2 regions of the Noviherbaspirillum album genome follow, and region 2 is predicted to be linked to the other one. Evidence: predicted binding sites of a transcription regulator. Region 2 holds the regulator's gene; the other holds the start of a gene.
The links. Region 2 encodes NrdR, which represses ribonucleotide reductase genes. Its sites were predicted from a motif close to CACNANATNTNGTG; they were not measured.
Positions count from the first base shown of each region.

Region 1: a site for NrdR is predicted at 5,280-5,293, ahead of RY831_RS08745 (ribonucleoside-diphosphate reductase subunit alpha). Genes of this name have one in related genera too.

Region 1 covers NZ_JAWIIV010000005.1:217,835-227,848, forward strand. The annotation lists gene RY831_RS08720 (cytochrome C assembly family protein) at 226-1,035, shown strand; gene RY831_RS08725 (PP0621 family protein) at 1,032-1,298, shown strand; gene RY831_RS08730 (sensor histidine kinase) at 1,342-3,033, shown strand; gene RY831_RS08735 (sigma-54-dependent transcriptional regulator) at 3,104-4,579, shown strand; gene ampD (1,6-anhydro-N-acetylmuramyl-L-alanine amidase AmpD) at 4,576-5,169, shown strand; gene RY831_RS08745 (ribonucleoside-diphosphate reductase subunit alpha) at 5,543-8,500, shown strand; gene RY831_RS08750 (ribonucleotide-diphosphate reductase subunit beta) at 8,590-9,765, shown strand; gene RY831_RS08755 (hypothetical protein) at 9,876-10,014, shown strand, end outside.
Region 2 covers NZ_JAWIIV010000016.1:22,035-32,048, forward strand. The annotation lists gene tolA (cell envelope integrity protein TolA) at 1-569, opposite strand, end outside; gene RY831_RS18315 (ExbD/TolR family protein) at 575-1,015, opposite strand; gene tolQ (protein TolQ) at 1,015-1,716, opposite strand; gene ybgC (tol-pal system-associated acyl-CoA thioesterase) at 1,817-2,236, opposite strand; gene RY831_RS18330 (SDR family NAD(P)-dependent oxidoreductase) at 2,308-3,054, opposite strand; ZMP/ZTP riboswitch at 3,215-3,334, shown strand; gene glyA (serine hydroxymethyltransferase) at 3,429-4,673, shown strand; gene nrdR (transcriptional regulator NrdR) at 4,907-5,371, shown strand; gene pilV (type IV pilus modification protein PilV) at 5,509-6,081, shown strand; gene RY831_RS18350 (PilW family protein) at 6,078-7,028, shown strand; gene RY831_RS18355 (pilus assembly PilX family protein) at 7,088-7,681, shown strand; gene RY831_RS18360 (pilus assembly protein) at 7,683-10,014, shown strand, end outside.

The DNA of each region.
Region 1 (10,014 bases), on a different contig from region 2:
ACGGGCATGCCAGGATGCAAAGCTTTCCGCGGCGGGAAATCGGGGATTTTCATCGGGTATCCGCTCCCGCATCCGCGGCCGCCGACAAGCTGGCTCGCCGCCGAGCCATCCAAGTCCGACCCGCTGCATATCTGCCGTGTATCGACCATGCATCCACCGCACCGGAAACACGCGGTGTAGTAAACTCGGATTTCCAACCAACCCTGCCCAGCCCTACCTGCATAAATGCATACCTATTTTTTCGTATTGGCAGCCGTGTTGTATGCGGTCGGCGCCGCCCTGCCATCGAAGCGACGCACGGCCATTTCCGTGGCGACTGCGATCGGCTGGGCGCTGCATGGCGGAGCCTTGTGGGCGGACATGCTCAGTCCGGGCACGCTGCGGATCGGCTTTGCCATCGTGCTGTCGGCCACCTTATGGATTTCGGTTGGTGCATACTGGCTTGAGAACCGCAATTTCTCGCTTGACGGACTGCGCGTGCTGGTCCTGCCGACGGCAGCGCTGGCGGTCATTCTTCCGGTGATTTTCCCGGGCAGCCTGATTCCGCTGGAGGGGCGTTCCGCGCTGTTTCCGTGGCATGTCGCCATTGCCATCCTGGCCTACAGCTCGTTGACGATCGCTGCCTTCCATGCGGTACTCATGGCGTTGCAGGAGTCGCAGCTGCATGCATCGCCGGGGGAGGCGCGCGGCCGCTGGCTTGCTGTGGCGATCGAGCGCCTGCCGGCGTTGCTGACGATGGAAAAGCTGCTGTTCCGCATGATCAGCTTCGGCTTCGCACTGCTGACGCTGACGGTGTTGTCGGGCGTGTTCTTCTCCGAAGAATTGTTCGGCACGGCTTTCCGCTGGGATCACAAGACACTGTTCACTCTGCTGTCTTGGGCACTTTTCGGGCTGTTGCTGGCAGGGCGGGTCTGGCGCGGCTGGCGCGGCAAGACCGCGCTGCGCTTCACGCTTACCGGCTTTGGCACGCTGCTGCTGGCCTATGTCGGCAGCCGCTTCGTGCTGGAAGTGGTGCTTCACCGGAGCCTCGCATGAAACTGCTGGTCTGGGTACTGGTCGCGGCGCTGATCGTTTTCTGGATCTTCCTCAGCAGGAAAAAGCAGAAGGCGGCCCGAAAGCCGCCCTCGGCATCTGCATCTGCATCCGCTTCGGCCAGGCGCCACGGTCCGGGCGATGCGGAAGCCATCATTCCCTGTACCCGATGCGGCGTCCATCTTCCCTATTCCGAAGCCGTGATCGGCGCCACGGGTGCACCCTTCTGCAGCGAAGATCACCGCCTCCAGCATGAGCGGCGCTAGTTACATCCTCTGCTCGATGCGCATGGCGGCCGGACGATAATCCATGGTCATCACGCCCGCCTCGTTCCCGGAAAGCCGCGACACTTTCTGGCGCACGCTCCAGACCTTCTGCATCACCCGCATCCTGATCACGGTGGTGCTGCTGGCCTATTTCAGCATCAACGCCATCAAGGGAGAACAGTTGGTCGATCGGTTTGCCGACTGGCAAACCTGTTTCCTGTACCTGCTGGTCGCTATCGGTTTCGGGCTGCTGGCAACCTACGCGCGGCGGCGCTTCATGCTGCAGCTGCTGACCCAGCTGGCCATCGATATCGGGGCAATTTCATTGCTGTACGTGTTCGCCGGCGGCGCCCGCAGTGGGCTTGCGATCCTTTACCTGTTCCCGCTGTCCGGTGTCGCCATTCTCGCGCCCCTGGTCATGGCCCTGTTTTTCGTATCGATCGTCACGCTGATCCTGCTGACCGAAAGCGTTGTCCAGACGCTCAGCTCGACGGCCGACGTATCGCCTTCGCAGGCCGGCCTGGTGGGAGCGGCCTTTTTCGCCGCCATCTTCCTCGTCAACCGGCTGGCGGCCAGGCTGATCAAGCAGGAGGCGCTGGCCGCGCAGCGGGGCAGGGATCTGCAGCTGCAGGAAGCCATCAACCGCCTGGTGATTGCCGACATGGGGGACGGCATTCTCGTGGTCGGCGACGATACCGAAGTATTCGCAGGCAATCCCTCGGCCGAACGCATGCTGGGCATGTCGGTCGCCTACGGCCAGCCGCGCTACCGGCTGGCCGACCTGCCCGCGCTGGGACCGATTGCCGATGCCTTCACCGCATGGCGCAAGGGCGATTCCCTGCGCATGACGCATGACGGCTCATCCTCGGTCTACGTCAAGGTCAAGCCAGTGGGCGGCAATACGAGAGGCGGCGCGCGCGACGCCCGGCGCGATCTGGCCGCGCATCTCAAGCTGCGCTTCGCGATGGTGGAGGGGGCCGGCCTGACCAATGACCGGACCGTGATCTTTCTGCAGGATGTCAGCGAGATCGAGAACCAGGCACAGCAGCTCAAGCTGGCTTCCATGGGGCGCCTGACTGCCAGCATCGCACACGAAGTGCGCAATCCGCTGTCGGCGATTTCCCATGCGGCGTCGTTGCTGGGCGAAGACGTCCTCGAACCGACCCAGAAGCGCCTGCTCAATATCGTCAGCGACAATGTGGTGCGACTCAACCGCATGATCGAAGATATCCTGAAACTGTCGCGCAAGGCCCATGCGCAGGCCGATCCGGTGCGGCTTGCACCCTTCCTGTCGGAGCTGGTGGGGGATATCAGAACTACCCATTCGACTCACGCAATGACGCCGGACCTGATCCGCCTGGCGGACATGGCGCAACTCCAGGTCCGATTCGATGCGCTTCATCTGCGCGAGGTCGTCGTCAACCTGCTGTCGAACGCGCTTCGCTATGCCAGCGGCCGGCCGGCCAGCATTTGCATTCATGCAGTGTTACCGGCAGCCAATCGACTGGAACTTCACATACAGGACGACGGTCCAGCTATTACGCCGGAGGTGCGGGCGCATCTGTTCGAGCCGTTCTACACTACGTCCAGCAAGGGCACCGGCCTCGGTCTCTATGTCGCGCGCGAGTTGTGCTTGAATAATGGCGCCATGCTGGATTACGAATACCGGGCGGAGTTGCCCGACGGCGGATCGGGTGAACCGAGCGGGCGCTTCGTGATCACCTTCGCCGTCTAGTCCGCTTCAATATTCCATTCACTCTTGAAGCCCGCAGCGCTCCCGGCGCAACCCTACTATATATATAGACATGACCGCACCTCGTATCCTGGTAGTCGATGACGAAGCCGACCTGCGCGAATTGCTCGAGATCACGCTGGTCAAGATGGGGCTCGACGTCGACAGCGCCGATTGCCTCGCGGCTGCCCGCAGCCGGCTGGCGCAGCATGAATACGGCCTGGTCCTGACCGACATGCGCTTGCCCGACGGCCTGGGCATCGAGCTGGTGCGCGAGGTCAGCGCCCAGTACAGGAACACGCCGATCGCGGTCATCACCGCTTACGGCAGCACCGACAATGCGGTGTCGGCGCTGAAGGCGGGCGCCTTCGACTATCTCAGCAAGCCGGTGGCGCTTGACCAGCTGCGCCTGATGGTGCAGTCGGCATTGCGCATCCGCAAGGCCGATTCTCCGGCGGGTGCAACCGCGGCGCCGGCGCCGGCGAGTGCATCGCCGCTGGTCGGGCAATCCGCCGTGATGCAGGATCTGCGAGCGCAAATCATCCGGCTCGCGCGCAGCATGGCTCCGGTCGCCATCACCGGCGAATCGGGAAGCGGCAAGGAACTGGCTGCGCGCGACATCCATGCGCACAGCGCCCGGGCGGACAAGCCTTTCATCGCCGTCAATTGCGGAGCGATTCCGGAAGCGCTGATGGAGGCCGAGTTCTTCGGCTACCGCAAGGGGGCATTCACCGGCGCGAACGACGACCGCGAAGGCTTTTTCCAGGCTGCCAACGGCGGCACGCTGATGCTCGATGAGGTGGCCGACCTTCCGCTGCCGATGCAGGTCAAGCTGTTGCGCGCCATCCAGGAACGGCGCGTGCGCAAGGTCGGCGCGACCAGCGAGGAAGCGGTCGACGTGCGTCTGGTCAGTGCAACGCACCAGAATTTGGCCGAATGCGTCGAACAGGGAAAGTTCCGCCAGGATCTCTATTACCGGCTCAATGTGATCGAGCTGCGACTGCCGCCGCTGCGCGAACGCCTGGACGACATTGCACTGCTGTCCGATGCTATTCTCGCCCGACTATCCGGCGCCGGCACGCCGACCGTCTTGTCGCCGACCGCGCTGGAAGCACTTCGCGGCTACTCCTTTCCCGGAAATGTGCGCGAACTCGAGAACGTGCTTGAGCGCGCTATGGCCTTCGCCAATGACGGCGTGATCGAAGTGGCGGACCTCGCGCTGAAGCGCGGCGCGTCGATGCCGCCCGACCGCGTGCAGATTCCGCCCCGGCCGCCGGCCGCGGCCCCCGCACCGGCGTCGACTCAGTCCTCACCGTCATCTTCGCCTTCGCCATCCCTTCTCCAGGCGGAGGCTGCTGGCGCGGTAGGGGACGCTTCAGGGTCCGCTTCGCTGGTCGAGCAGCTGGACAAGGTCGAGCGGCAGGTCATCAGGCGCACGCTGGAAAGCGTTCGCTTCGACCAGGCGCAAGCAGCGGAAAAGCTCGGCCTGAGCCAACGGCAGCTGAAGTACCGCATGCAGCGGCTGTCCATTCCACAGTCAGAACAATGAATCGCTACTTCATCAATGAGGATGGCTGGGCGGACGATGTCGAACGCCAGCCGTCGCCGAACTTCGACGCGCGCCATCCCGACACGGTGACCGACCTGCTCGTCATCCACAACATCAGCCTGCCGCCCGACCAGTTCGGCGGTCCCTATATCGCCGACCTGTTCGGCAACCGCCTCGACTGCGATGCGCATCCCTACTTCGATCAGCTTCGGACACTGAAGGTCTCGGCGCATTTCCTGGTGCGCCGAGACGGCCATGTGATTCAATTCGTGTCGGCGAACGACAGGGCATGGCATGCCGGCCTGTCTACATTCTGCGGCCGCGAGCGCTGCAACGACTTCTCGATCGGGATCGAGCTCGAGGGCAGCGACTTCCAGCCGTTCGAGCCCGCACAATATGAAGCGCTGGCCGCCTTGACCATGTCGCTCACCCAGCGCTATCGGCTGTCGGCGGTGATGGGACATGAACACATCGCGCCAGGCCGCAAGACCGACCCCGGTCCCTTCTTCGACTGGGATCGTTATCGCAAGTCCTTGATTCATCAAGCAGTCGAAAATCCAGCCCTGAATGCGCTTAAATTTCCTGAGTGAATCGTATAAAAGTCAAGGGTCGAAGCGGCCTATTTTTATTGCGTATCAAATAAAAAGGGTTGCATACCTAAACACCCGGCACTAGAATTAGTATCAATCGAGGCATGCACCACTATATCTAGTAGTCACCCCCGATAACTCCCAAAACGGGCTGTTCAAGTAGTTCCTCAGTGTAAACATGCAGTAGCGGGTGGGCATTGAACAGCTCTCCCATATGAATGCAATCCGAACGGCACGATGCCAGACCCCGGGCAGGGCGTCGCTCGCGCCGCTGGGACCGGTTTGCATTGAGCACGCGAACGTTGCCTGCAAGGGGCGTTCTAATTGATAACCATCGCAGCTGCATAGCTGTCGCGATACGTCTGGAGGCGAGATGCACTCAACGCAAGAAGTTTCACACAAGTCTGGCACCGAATTCGGCCTGGTCCCTCCTCATGCCCCCACCTCAGCTTCCACCGCCAACATGAACGTCAATCTCGGCGATTACAAGATCATCCGCCGCAACGGCGCGGTCGTCGGCTTCGAGCCGTCGAAGATATCCATCGCGATGACGAAGGCTTTCCTCGCCGTGAACGGCGGGCAGGGCGCCGCTTCGGCGCGCGTGCGCGAGCTGGTCGAGCAGCTGACCGCCGGCGTGGTCTCGGCGCTGGTGCGCCGCCAGCCGGCGGGCGGGACCTTCCATATCGAGGATATCCAGGACCAGGTGGAACTGGCGTTGATGCGTTCGGGCGAGCATGATGTCGCCCGCGCCTACGTGCTGTATCGCGCCAAGCGCATGGAAGAGCGCGCGCAGCAGCACGCCGCCAGGCCGGCCGCTGACGAGCCGCAGCTGCATGTGATGGAAGACGGCCAGCGCCGTCCGCTCGATCTCAACCAGGTGCGCGCGCTGATCACGGCCGCCTGCGTCGGCCTGGAAAAGCATGTCGATGCCGAAGCCATCCTGGCCGAGACCGTCAAGAACCTGTACGACGGCGTGCCCGTGGAAGAGCTGCACAAGTCCGCCATCCTGGCTGCCCGCGCGCTGATGGAAAAAGACCCTGCCTACAGCAAGGTAACCGCTCGCCTGCTGATGCACACCATCCGCAAGGAAGTCTTCGGCCAGGAAGTCGCGCAGGCTGATGCCGCCGCGCACTACATCGATTACTTCCCCAGATACATCAAGAAGGGCATCGAGGCAGAACTGCTCGACACCAAGCTGGCCCAGTTCGACCTCGCCAAGCTGGCCGAGGCGCTGCAGCCCGACCGCGACCTGCAGTTCGGCTACCTTGGCCTGCAGACGCTGTACGACCGCTACTTCCTGCACATCGAAGGCACCCGCATCGAAATGCCGCAGGCGTTCTACATGCGCGTGGCGATGGGCCTGGCGCTCAACGAGATCAACCGCGAAGCGCGCGCCATCGAGTTCTACAACCTGCTGTCCTCGTTCGACTTCATGAGCTCGACGCCGACGCTGTTCAATTCCGGCACACAACGTTCGCAGCTCTCGTCCTGCTACCTGACCACCGTGGCCGACGACCTCGACGGCATCTACGAGGCGATCAAGGAAAACGCATTGCTGGCAAAGTTCGCCGGCGGCCTGGGCAATGACTGGACCCCGGTGCGCGCGCTCGGCGCCCACATCAAGGGCACCAACGGCAAGTCGCAGGGCGTGGTCCCGTTCCTGAAGGTGGTCAACGACACCGCCGTCGCGGTCAACCAGGGCGGCAAGCGCAAGGGCGCGGTCTGTGCCTACCTGGAAACCTGGCACATGGACATCGAGGAATTCCTCGACCTGCGCAAGAACACCGGCGACGACCGCCGCCGCACGCACGACATGAACACCGCGAACTGGATTCCCGACCTGTTCATGAAGCGCGTGATGGAAAAGGGCGAATGGACGCTGTTCTCGCCGTCCGACGTTCCCGACCTGCATGAAAAATACGGCAAGGCCTTCGAGGAAGCCTACACCGGCTACGAAGCCAAGGCGGCGCGCGGCGACCTGAAGCTGTTCAAGAAGGTGCAGGCGCTCGACCTGTGGCGCAAGATGCTGTCGATGCTGTTCGAGACCGGCCATCCCTGGATCACGTTCAAGGATCCTTGCAATATCCGTTCCCCGCAGCAGCATGTCGGCGTCGTCCACAGCTCGAACCTGTGCACCGAGATCACGCTCAACACCAACGAGTCCGAAATTGCGGTCTGCAACCTCGGCTCGGTCAACCTGCCGGCCCACATGAAGGACGGCAAGCTCGATCACGCCAAGCTCGAGCGGACCATCCGCACCGCGATGCGCATGCTCGACAACGTGATCGACATCAACTATTACGCGGTGAAGAAGGCGCGCGATTCCAATCTGCGCCATCGTCCGGTCGGTATGGGCATCATGGGATTCCAGGACTGCCTGCACATGATGCGTGTTCCGTATGCATCGATGGACGCGGTGGAATTCGCCGACCGCTCGATGGAAGCCGTCTGCTATTACGCTTACTGGGCATCGACCGAACTGGCGGAAGAGCGCGGCCGCTACAGCTCCTACCGCGGCTCGCTGTGGGACCGTGGCATCCTGCCGCAGGACTCCCTCAAGCTGCTGGCAGAGGAACGCGGCGGCTATCTGGAGGTCGATACTACTGAGACGATGGACTGGTCGGCGCTGCGCTCCCGCATCAAGCAGTTCGGCATGCGTAACTCGAACTGCGTGGCGATCGCGCCGACGGCGACCATTTCCAACATCATCGACGTGTCCGCCTGCATCGAGCCGACTTACCAGAACCTGTATGTGAAGTCGAACCTGTCCGGCGAATTTACCGAGATCAACGAGCACCTGGTACGCGACCTGAAGGCGCGCGGCCTGTGGGATGAAGTGATGATTGCCGATCTCAAGTACTTCGACGGCAGCCTCGCCAAGATCGACCGCATCCCGGAAGACCTGCGCGAAATCTACGCGACCGCATTCGAAGTCGAGCCGAAGTGGCTGGTGGAAGCAGCATCTCGTCGCCAGAAATGGATTGACCAGGCGCAATCGTTGAACATCTACATGGCCGGTGCATCGGGCAAGAAGCTCGACGAGACCTACAAGCTTGCATGGCTGCGCGGCCTGAAGACGACTTACTACCTGCGCACGATCGGCGCCACTCATGCGGAGAAGTCGACCAGCAAGACGGGCGCACTGAATGCGGTGTCGGTAACTTCCGGCGTCGGCAGCGGCATGGGCGCCTCGGCACCCGTCGCGGCAGCTCCGGCGGCATCTGCGGGGCCGGTAGCCTCTGCGGCCGCCGCGGATGTCGAGCTCGCCGGACCGGCATGCATGATGCGTCCGGGCGACCCCGGCTTCGATGAATGCGAAGCCTGCCAGTAATATTCGGCATGAAGCCGGCGCGCAAAGTTTGCGGCGCCGGCTTGAACATCACGCTAGTACCACTACAATAATCGTAAGGAAGAACAACCATGCTCAGTTGGGATGACGAAGTAACTCCTGCCGCCAAACCTGCTCAGGCACCGCAACCAATTCCGGCGCCGGCCACTCCGTCCGCGCTCAATGCCCAGTTCGCCAGCACCGCACTCAATCCGGCCCTGGTCGCCAAAGCGCCGGCCGAGGATGCCTCGCGCCGCGTCAATGCCGCCGACAAGCGCATCATCAACGGCCAGACCGACGTCAACCAGCTCGTGCCCTTCAAGTACAAGTGGGCCTGGGACAAGTACTTGGCCGGCTGCGCCAATCACTGGATGCCGCAGGAAATCAACATGCAGCGCGATATCGAGCTGTGGAAGAATCCGAACGGCCTGACCGAAGACGAGCGCCGCCTCGTCAAGCGCAACCTCGGCTTCTTCGTCACTGCCGATTCGCTGGCCGCCAACAATATCGTGCTGGGCACCTACCGCCACATCACCGCGCCCGAGTGCCGCCAGTACCTGCTGCGCCAGGCATTTGAGGAAGCAATCCACACGCATGCCTACCAGTACATCGTTGAGTCGCTCGGCCTTGATGAGGGCGAGATCTTCAATGCGTACCATGAAGTCGCGTCGATCCGCGACAAGGATGAATTCCTGATCCCGTTCATCGACGTGCTGACCAATCCGGAATTCAAGACCGGAACCGTCGAAGCCGACCAGACACTGCTTCGTTCGCTGATCGTGTTCGCCTGCCTGATGGAGGGCCTGTTCTTCTATGTCGGCTTCACGCAGATCCTCGCGCTCGGCCGTCAGAACAAGATGATGGGTGCAGCTGAGCAGTATCAATACATCCTGCGCGATGAGTCGATGCACTGCAACTTCGGGATCGATCTCATCAATACAATCAAGCTCGAGAATCCGCATCTGTGGACTGTCGAATTCCGCGAAGAGATTAAATCGTTGTTTTTGCGCGCCGTGGAGTTGGAATATCGCTACGCAGAGGATACAATGCCGCGTGGAGTGCTTGGTTTGAATGCGCCGATGTTCAAAGGGTATCTGAGGTTCATCGCGAATCGTCGAGCACAACAGATCGGTCTTGATCCGATGTTCCCGCAGGAAGAGAATCCCTTCCCGTGGATGAGCGAGATGATCGACCTGAAGAAGGAGCGCAACTTCTTCGAGACTCGCGTGATCGAATACCAGACCGGTGGTGCACTGAACTGGGAATAAAAACTCTCGACTCGTAATGAGCGAGCTGATGGAGATAAAACGGTCGGCCGACAAAGTATCGGATACGGAACACGACGAAGCTGACCGATCACCAAGGACTATCACCAAATTTGATGGACAGTAGACGAACGACAGGATCATCACTGTTAACGCCGCTGACCCCGACGCTGTCGGGCAAGGCGGCTTTTTCTCTGAAAAACCTGGTGGTTTTTCAGAAAGCGTATTCCCGCGCCGGCTTTGTTGCCGGCG
Region 2 (10,014 bases):
GCCTTCTCCGCCTTTTCCCTTTCGAGCCTCTTCGCTTCTTCCTGCTGTTTCAACTTGGCAAGCTTCTCATCTTCAAGGCGCTTCTTCTCCCTGGCGAGCTTTTCTTCGGCTTCGCGGCGCTCCCTTTCCTTCGCCAGCTTTTCCTTTTCTTCCTCTTCGCGGCGCTTTTTCTCTTTTGCCAGCCTTTCCTTTTCTTCCTGCTCCTGGCGCTGCTTTTCCTCCTGGGCCTTGCGCTTCTTTTCCTGTTCGAGCGCGATGTCCGGCTTGGCGACCGGCGGTTCCTCGACCTTGGGTTTCGGCGGTTCCTTGACGACAGGTTGCGGCTCCGGCTTGGGTTCGGGCCGGGGTTCCGGCTTCGCTTCCGCGGTCTTTACCGGCTCCGGCTGGGGCGCGGCTTCGCGCGGCTGCGGACTCCATACCTCGGCTTCGATGGTGGTCGGCGTTTCGCTTTGCCAGCTGATCCCGATCCAGAAGAAGGCTAGCAGCGCAAGGTGCACCAGCGCCGCAAGGATCAGGGAACGCCAGCGGCCCGGTTCCTTGGGGACGTTATAGGGAGTCGAGTCATTCATGGCACTCATTGCTTTGTCGCCAACCCCACGCGGTTGATGCCGAGTTTCTTGGCTTCGGAAATGACCTGGATGACGTCGTCGTACCTGATTTCCTTGTCGGCCGAAATCATGACTGGCAGTTCCGGATCGGCTTCATGCAATGCACGCAGCTTTTGCAGCAATGCGCTGCGTCCGCCCACTTTTTCCGCGGCGCTGCTGCCATTCTTGCCGCCATTGACGCTGATGGTGGCGGTGGTGTCGGGCTTGAGCGAAATCTGGATGTACTCCGTCGGCGGCAGCGCGGATTTGGCTGCCGTTGGCAGATTGATCACGCCGGGATTCGTCATCGGCGCCGCCGCCATGAAAATGATCAGCAGGACCAGCATCACATCGATGTACGGAACGACGTTGATTTCTGACTTGAACTTGCGGCTGCGACCGCCGCGCATCGAACTGTTGCCTGCCATTAGCGGACCTGCCGTTGCAAGATGTTGGAGAACTCTTCGATGAAGCTTTCGAAGCGGATCGCGAGACGGTCGATGTCATGCGAATAACGATTGTACGCAACCACGGCGGGGATTGCGGCGAACAGGCCGATGGCGGTTGCGATCAGCGCTTCCGCGATGCCCGGCGCCACCGATGCCAGCGTCGCCTGCTGCACATTTGCCAATCCGCGGAAGGCATTCATGATGCCCCAGACTGTGCCGAACAGGCCGACATAGGGAGACACGGAACCGACCGAGGCAAGAAAGGCCAGATGCGATTCGAGTGCGTCCATCTCCCGCTGATAGGCTGCCCGCATGGCGCGGCGCGCGCCGTCGATGGTGGCGGTCGGATCGATCTGGCCCTTGTTCGCGAAGGTGGCCTTGGCCTTGATGAATTCGCCCATGCCGGATTCGAAGATGCGCTCGAGCGCGCCGGTATGGTTGCCGCTGCGGCGCCGGTTCGATGTGGCTTCCTCGTAGAGCGCATTCAGATTGCCCCCGGACCAGAATGCGCGTTCGAATTCTTCGGTCTGCGTCTGCGCGCTGCGGATCGCAAACATCTTGCGGAAAATATAAGACCAGCTCATGATGGAAACCAGCAGAAGCAAGGCCATGACGAGTTGCACAAGCAGCGAGGCATTGCTGATCAGCGAGATAAACGAAAGATCGTGTGTGACGCTCATGTTTTAATTAATGTAATTGCAGGTAATGGCCGCATTCCGTCGATGCGCCCGATTGCTCGGGCGGCACGACGCTCTGCAGGATATGTACGCTATTGCCGCTCTATTGCGACCTTCTGATGCGGTCTAACACTTCGTCCGGTATCGGACTCGGGCGGAAGGTTTCAGTATGGACGCAGCCGACACGGATTCTTCCGCTGGTCAGCAGGGTTTTTTCTGCTCCCTGTTCGCGCCAGGCTTCCTGAAAAAACTCCACCGAAGCGCGACCGAGTTTTTGGACCACGACGCTAAGTTTCAGTTCATCATCTAATTTCGCGGGAGAATGATAATCCACGGAAGTGCTTTTGACGACGAACATCGCGCGATGTGTCTCCGTTAACAGCTGCTGTCCTATGCCATGCGCACGAAGCCATTCGGTGCGTGCCCGCTCGAAGAACTTCAGGTAGTTGGCGTAGAAGACCACGCCGCCGGTATCGGTGTCTTCATAATAAACGCGCACATTCCAGAAAAATTCCTTATTCATGGCATGTGCGCGGCTAAAGCTGTCTTGATATCGAATGGCATTGAAGTGCCGTTCCCTTGCTTGGTGTTTTACTATGTATTGCGCTTGATGTTGAAAGGCGAAAAGCCCTGGCAGGTCGGCATCATCTCGATATAGTTGATGTTGACATGCGGCGGCAGGGTGGCGATCCAGTAAGCGGATTCGGCAATGTCGCGCGCCGTCAGCGGCACAGTTCCTTCGTAGACCTTGGCCGCAGCGGCATCGTCCTTCAGGCGTACATTGGAAAATTCCGTCCCGCCGCACAGACCCGGTGCGATGTTGGTTGCGCGGACGCCGGTGCCGACCAGGTCGGCGCGCAGGTTCAGCGTGAACTGGTCGACGAAGGCCTTGGTCGCGCCATAGACATTGCCGCCGGGGTAGGGGTAGGCGCCGGCGGTCGATCCAATGTTGATCACCGTGCCGCGTCCGCGTGCAACCATGCCGGGCAGGACGGCGTGGGTCATTGTCACCAGTCCCTTGCAGTTGGTGTCGATCATGGTCTCCCACTCCTCCAGCGAAGACTTTTGCGCAGGCTCGACACCCAATGCCAGGCCGGCATTGTTGATCAATACGTCAATTTCGCTCCAGCCGGAATGAAGGGCGGCGAGCGCGCCTGCGATGGACGCCTTGTCGCGGACATCCATTTCCACCGGAAGAAGGGATGTGCTCAGTTCGGCGGCAAGCTTGTCGAGCCTATCCTTGCGGCGGCCGGTAGCGATGACCTTGTGGCCGTTCTGCACGAACTTGCGCGCCATTTCTTCGCCAAAGCCGGAGCTGGCGCCGGTAATCAGGACGATCATTGCGATTTCCTTTCGACCAAAAATTAGAATTGGGCAAAATTGTAGCCGAAAGACGTCAGGTCGATCCAAAATGCGCTCATTTAAGAGCTGAACAGGGAAGAGAATGCTGCCGTGGGGCGCCTTGCTCAATTGCTTGTCCTATCTTACAATCTAGGTCCATTTCGTCCCACGTAACTGGCGAATGCCGGATTCCATTCCGGCGACAAGGTGGACATCCACCGGGGAACGTGGGATACGAGAGCTGTCAACCGCTCTCACGCCGTTCGCCTGGGCAGCCCAAATGGAATGCACGACTGAGGCTGCCTGTCCACTTCCTATGGCCCTCATTCGATTTCGGCAAACCCACTTTGCATCCCTAATCGATTGGAGTTTTCATGTTCACAAAAAACCATACCATCGCCAACGTCGACCCCGAGCTTTGGAGCGCCATCCAGCAGGAGAACACCCGCCAGCAGGATCACATCGAACTGATCGCGTCCGAAAACTACACATCCCCGGCCGTCATGGAGGCGCAAGGCTCCCAGCTCACCAACAAGTACGCGGAAGGCTATCCTGGGAAGCGCTACTACGGCGGATGCGAGTTCGTAGATGTCGCCGAAACGCTGGCCATCAACCGCCTGAAGGAACTGTTCGGCGCCGAAGCCGCCAACGTGCAGCCCAATTCCGGCTCGCAGGCCAACCAGGGCGTATTCTTCGCGATGCTCAAGCCGGGCGACACCATCATGGGCATGTCGCTGGCGGAAGGTGGTCACCTCACGCACGGCATGGCGTTGAACATGTCCGGCAAATGGTTCAACGTGATTTCCTACGGCCTCAATGACAAGGAGGAGATCGATTACGAAGCAATGGAGCGGCTGGCGCGTGAAAAGCGTCCGAAGATGATCATTGCCGGCGCATCAGCCTATGCGCTGCGCATCGACTTCGAGCGTTTCGCGAAGATCGCCAAGGAAGTCGGCGCCTATTTCATGGTCGACATGGCGCACTATGCCGGCCTGATCGCGGCAGGCGTCTATCCCAATCCCGTGCCGCATGCCGATTTCGTAACCTCCACCACGCACAAGTCCCTGCGCGGCCCGCGCGGCGGCGTGATCCTGATGAAGGCCGAACATGAAAAGGCCATCAATTCCGCGATCTTCCCGGGTATCCAGGGCGGACCGCTGATGCATGTCATCGCCGGCAAGGCCGTTGCATTCAAGGAGGCGCTGTCGCCGGAATTCAAGACGTATCAGCAGCAGGTCGTGAAGAACGCCGATGCGCTGGCCAAGGCCCTGATCGAACGCGGCCTGCGCATCGTGTCCGGACGCACCGAGTCGCATGTGATGCTTGTGGATCTTCGCGCCAAGAAGATCACCGGCAAGGAAGCCGAAGCCATTCTCGGCTCGGCCCACATGACCTGCAACAAGAACGCCATTCCGAACGATCCGGAGAAGCCGTTCGTCACGTCCGGCATCCGCCTCGGCAGCCCGGCGATGACGACACGCGGTTTCAAGGAAGCCGAAGCCACCAAAGTGGGTCACCTTATCGCCGACGTTCTGGACAACCCGCATGATGCTGCAACCATCGAGCGCGTCAAGGCGGAAGTCAAGAAACTGGCCGATGCATTCCCTGTTTACGGCTGATTGCTGCTGACTGCGTCGGATGTGCCGGATATGCCGGATGTAACGTGGCGGCATATCCGGTCCCGCCGCTGCAATGCGCATGTCCCGAAGCGGCCGGTCGGGAGCCATCCTGCCAGGTGCGTTGATAGCGCATGTTCGAAGTCGGCGGATTTTCGTTTTCGGAATGTTCTGTGCGATACTGGCATCCACCCCGGTGTTCGTCCGCCAATCCTTGATCAGTAGCCTTTAATGCTATGAAATGCCCTTTCTGCCACCACGAAGATACACAGGTTATCGACACGCGTGCGCTGGAAGAGGGTGACGCGATTCGCCGGCGGCGGCGCTGCACCCATTGCGACAAGCGCTTTACCACCTTTGAGCGTATCGAGTTGCTCATGCCGGTGATAGTCAAGAAAAACGGCAGCCGCACCGATTTTGATCCCGCAAAACTGCGGGCAAGCCTCATGCTTGCACTGCGCAAGCGCCCTGTCTCCGCGGAAGCGGTGGACGAAGCCATTCATCGCATCGAAGAAAAGTTATTGTCCAGCGGTGCCCGCGAAGTACTCAGCGGCCATATCGGCGAACTCGTGATGCGCGAACTCAAGCGCCTGGACAAAATCGCCTACATCCGCTTTGCTTCCGTGTACAAGAGCTTCGAGGATGTCGCGGAATTCCAGGACGCCATCGCCGAAGTTGGCCCCGAGCGCAAATCGACTTAGGCCCAAATCCAAAACCCGTTCCCGGATCTTTCCACTAGTGCGGTTTTCGCACAACAGCACCTTCCCAAAACATTGCATTTATTTCAATTGGCAAATATATAATGTTGCCTATCTGATAAATTCAATAAGAGGGGCCTGTGTCTTACGCCGCATCCAGAGGGTTTTCCCTGATCGAAGTGCTGGTCTCCATGCTTGTGCTTGCCATAGGCATTATCGGCACTGCGGGAATGCAACTCGCGGCAATGCGGACTGGAACGCAGTCCTCGTTCCAGTCCGCAGCAGTCCAGCTTGCTAGCGAACTCGCCGACAAGATGCGGGCGAATTCCGCGAGCATGAAAGCACCCAATGCGACCAATCCCTATCTCGGCATCGATTTTCAAGGTAGTCCGGAGCAGGGCGCCGGTCCGTCAAAATCCTGCTATACGAATGCATGCAACAGCCAGGAATTGGCGCAATTCGATATTCATGCCTGGCAAGGCAGGCTTGCTGCAGCCCTGCCAAATGCGAGAGCCGTGGTGTGCCGCGATGCTCAGCCATGGAATTCGTCTGTGCAGTCATTTACATGGGACTGCGCCGGGGGAGACGGCAATGCGTCGCTGGTCATCAAGATCGGCTGGCAGGGCAAGAATGCGGACGGCACCCTGATCGGCGATGGCGGAAAGCAGTTTCCGCCTAGCGTCGCATTCGTTGTGGAACCCTACGTGCCATGAGCGTCGGATCGATGTACGGAGGCCCGATCGGCGCTGGACAGCAGGGGTTGACTCTGGTCGAACTGATGATCTCCCTGGCGCTGAGTTTGCTGATCGTCCTTGCCGCCACGGCAACCTTCCTGTCATCGAAAAATGCTTACACGGCGAACGATGACGCCGCACGCATCGACGATACAGGTCGATTCGCGCTGGAAGTCATCGCCAGGGCCGTCAGGCAGGCGGCCTATGTGGATTGGGGAGGCAACGAAGCGCCGGCTGTCGTGCAGCCATCCATGTCTCCGAGCATGGAAGGAATGGATGCTCGCAGGCTGAATTCAAGTACGGTCGGCATGACGTCGCCCCAGACACAATCGGTCAATGGCAGCGATCTCCTGTCCATCCAGTTCTTCGGCGCAGGCGATGAAACGATGCTCAATTGCGCGGGTTTTCCGGTGCCGGGCGGACAGCGCGGCAGCAGCATTTTCTACGTGGCCAGAGACGAATCCGGTGAGCCGCAGCTTTACTGCAAGTATGCCGGCGACACCGGCTGGACTTCGGCAGCCATTGCACGCGGCATCGAGTCATTTCAGGTGCTGTACGGCCTGGATACCGATGACGACGGCATGCCCAACCGGGTGCTCAATGCGTCGGCAATCAATGCGCTGGACGATGCAATCGTCGACACCGGGGATTCCGCAGCCCGCAATGCGAAGACGCACTGGAAAAAGGTCGTCACCGTTAATGTGTCGCTGCTTGTCCGGGGGGAGGCCGATACGGATGCCCGCGGCAATGATGCTTCCGTCACGTATGACCTGTTCGGCAACGACTATTCGGACGGGCATGGAGTCGATGACCAGGGTGTTCGCTTGCGCAAGGAAGATTTCCCGGTTTCCGCAAGGAGCCGCTACCGGAAAGTCTATTCGACGACGATCCAGTTGCGGAATGCGACGGATGGGGCCAATCGATGAGCGACCTCCATGAATCCGCATCCATGCACGCCCGCTTCGCAATAAGAGCTGGAGTCAATTTGCATGCGCAAAGGGGCGTGTCGCTCATCGTGTCCCTGCTGATGCTCATCGTCATTCTGTTGCTGGGCACATCGGCCGCGCAGATTGCGTTGCAGGCTGAAAAAGGCTCAAGAAATGACCGTGATCGCCAGGTTGCGCTGCAGGCCGCGGAGGCTGCGTTGATGGATGCCGAAATGGATATCGAACATTCCCCGGATTCCGCTCGTTCGCGCAGTCATCTCTTCAGTTCGGAAGACATGCAGGGCTTTCCCGAGTCCGGGTGCAATGCGGGAATAGGCAATATCAGGCTTGGCCTGTGCGCGCCGCCCCTGCCGGACGCGGAGCCGGTCTGGGCCAGCGTGAACTTCCTCGATGAATCCGGCAACGCGAATTCGGTCCCCTACGGACAGTTCACCGGCGCGAGCTTTCAGTCCGGCGCGGGACCGCTACCCGCGAGGCGTCCGAGATACATCATCGAACCCCTGAAATTTACCTACAAGGGGCAGAGCGCCGAAATGCCGACCGTGTTCTATCGCATTACGGCTATCGGCTTCGGCATGCGTGACGAAACACAAGTGGTGCTGCAGACACACTACCGCAAGGGAGAAAAATAACATGGGCTGCAAGCGATACCTGGCGGTGGTTGCCGCAACCGGATGGCTCCTGCTCCTGGCCGGCCATGTGTCGGGCATTGCCGCGAATGCGCCGGTCGAGATTGCCGACGTGCCGCTGTTCGATGGACGCCTGAATGTGCATCCCAACCTGCTGCTCAGTCTTTCGGTGGAATTTCCGACGGTCGGGATTGCTTACCGCGGCGATGGCGGCACGTACAACCGGACCGTTGAATATACCGGCTACTTCAATCCAGCGAAATGCTACCGGTACAAGGGCAGCAACCGTAATCCGGGCAACGATCCGCAGACATTCTATGAAGGCCTTTACTTCGAGATCGACAAGAATGCCGATGCGCTGCACGAGTGCGACGGTACCGGCTTCAGCGGCAACTTCATGAACTGGGCGTCATCATCCGCGATCGACATGCTGCGCCTGTCGCTGACCGGCGGCGACCGCATCGTCGACAAGCCGGGTGAAACCGTGCTCCAGCGCGCCGTATTGTCCGATACGCCGGAAGCAAATTTCTATGCCCACGCCACTTACTTCCCGCGGCGGAAAGTCGAGCAGACAGGTAACGTCAGCGCACCCAATCGGGTCACGCCGTTCAACGTCAAGGAGCTGTATGTCGTTTCCTGTAGAAACAGGATATTGTTCAGCGACGTCAGCAGCGGCTTGAATGGCGATAGCGCCGGGCTTGAGTATTGCACGTCGCAATGGAGCGGCAAGGGCAAGATGCCGGCGAATGCAACCGACAAGAAGCTCGGCGATTACCTGGTGCGTGTCGCAGTCTGCGATGCCAGTGAAGGTCCGGTGCGCACTGACCTGTGCATGAAGTTTGGCAGCGGCTACAAGCCGGTCGGCCAGATCCAGCGCAATGCCGACAAACTCAGAATCGGTGCCATGGGATACCTGCTCGATGATGCCGCACAGCGTTACGGCGGTGTGCTGCGTTCGCCCATCAAGTATGTCGGCGCAAGGCAGCGCAAGCCGCCGTCATTTGCCGAGACCCTGAATGATCGACCGGAATGGGACGAGGCAAGCGGCGTCTTTCACGCAAATCCCGACGACCCTGCCACCCTGGACGGCGCAAGCAACAGCGGAGTCATCAATTACCTGAACAAGTTCGGAAGGACGGGACGGTACAAGCAGTACGATCCCGTCAGCGAGCTTTTTTATGAAGGCATTCGCTATTATCAAGGCAAACCGCCCACCGATTCCGCGATCAGCAATGTAACGAACGGCATGAAAGACGGATTCCCCGTTCTCGACAAGTGGGAAGACCCGGTCACCGCCTCTTGCCAGCGCAATTACATCGTCAATATCGCCGACGTCAACACGCACTGGGATCGCTACGTGCCCGGCAATGCACGCACCAAGTTCGGGCCGGCCGGCAGCCAGGCCGATGCGTATGACGCGGCTCGACCGGCGGATGCGGAGGTCGCGGGCAAGACACCTGCATTCGACGTTGCCTACTGGACGAAGCTGGTCGGCGACATGGAAACCGATGCTGCGGGAAGCTACGGCAATCCGGCGAAGAACAGCAACCTCAGCGCACTCGACACCAAAGATTCCGGCGCGTCCGGCCATGGCACCTACTACATGGCGGGCCTTGCATATTGGGCAAACACCAACGACATACGACTGGACAAGCCAGTCAGGGTGAAGACTTTCGCCATCGATGTCGACGAGGGCGGCAACGGCCTGATTGACGGCAGCACCCGTGCGTTGAAACCGCGGGACAGTCAACTCTATCTCGCCGCCAAATACGGTGGCTTCGATGCGAAGACGGCGCAGAACAATCCTTTCATCAGCCTGTCTGCGGCGGGCGTGCCGGTCAGCGGAAGCTATACCGAGTGGAGCGATGGCGAGGGCCCGTCTGCCGTCCCGCGCAACTATTTTCTTGCCGGCCAGCCGGCAGCGATGATGCAGTCCATCAGCAAAATATTCGCATCGATTGCCGACGGCAGCGGCACGATCTCCGGCGTCTCGGTTTCGACCACGAAAATCTCCAGCGACGGCGCCTTCGTGTATCAACCCGGCTTTGAATCCGGCAGCTGGAGCGGCAGCCTAAGGAAACTGAAAATTGGGCTCGGCGCGAATGAGGTCATCAATATCGCGGGCACGCCTGAATGGGATGCGGGACAGATACTGACCGGTACCGACAAGCAGGCCGCCAAGCCTGCGCACGCCGACCGCCGCATATACACCAGCCAGTACCATTCCGACGGCGGCATGTCGAGCGTTGAATTCAAATGGGACCAGCTGAATGCAGCGCAGCAAGCGCTGCTCGACCAATCGCCTGACGACGGCAAGCCTGACGGCAACGGATCGG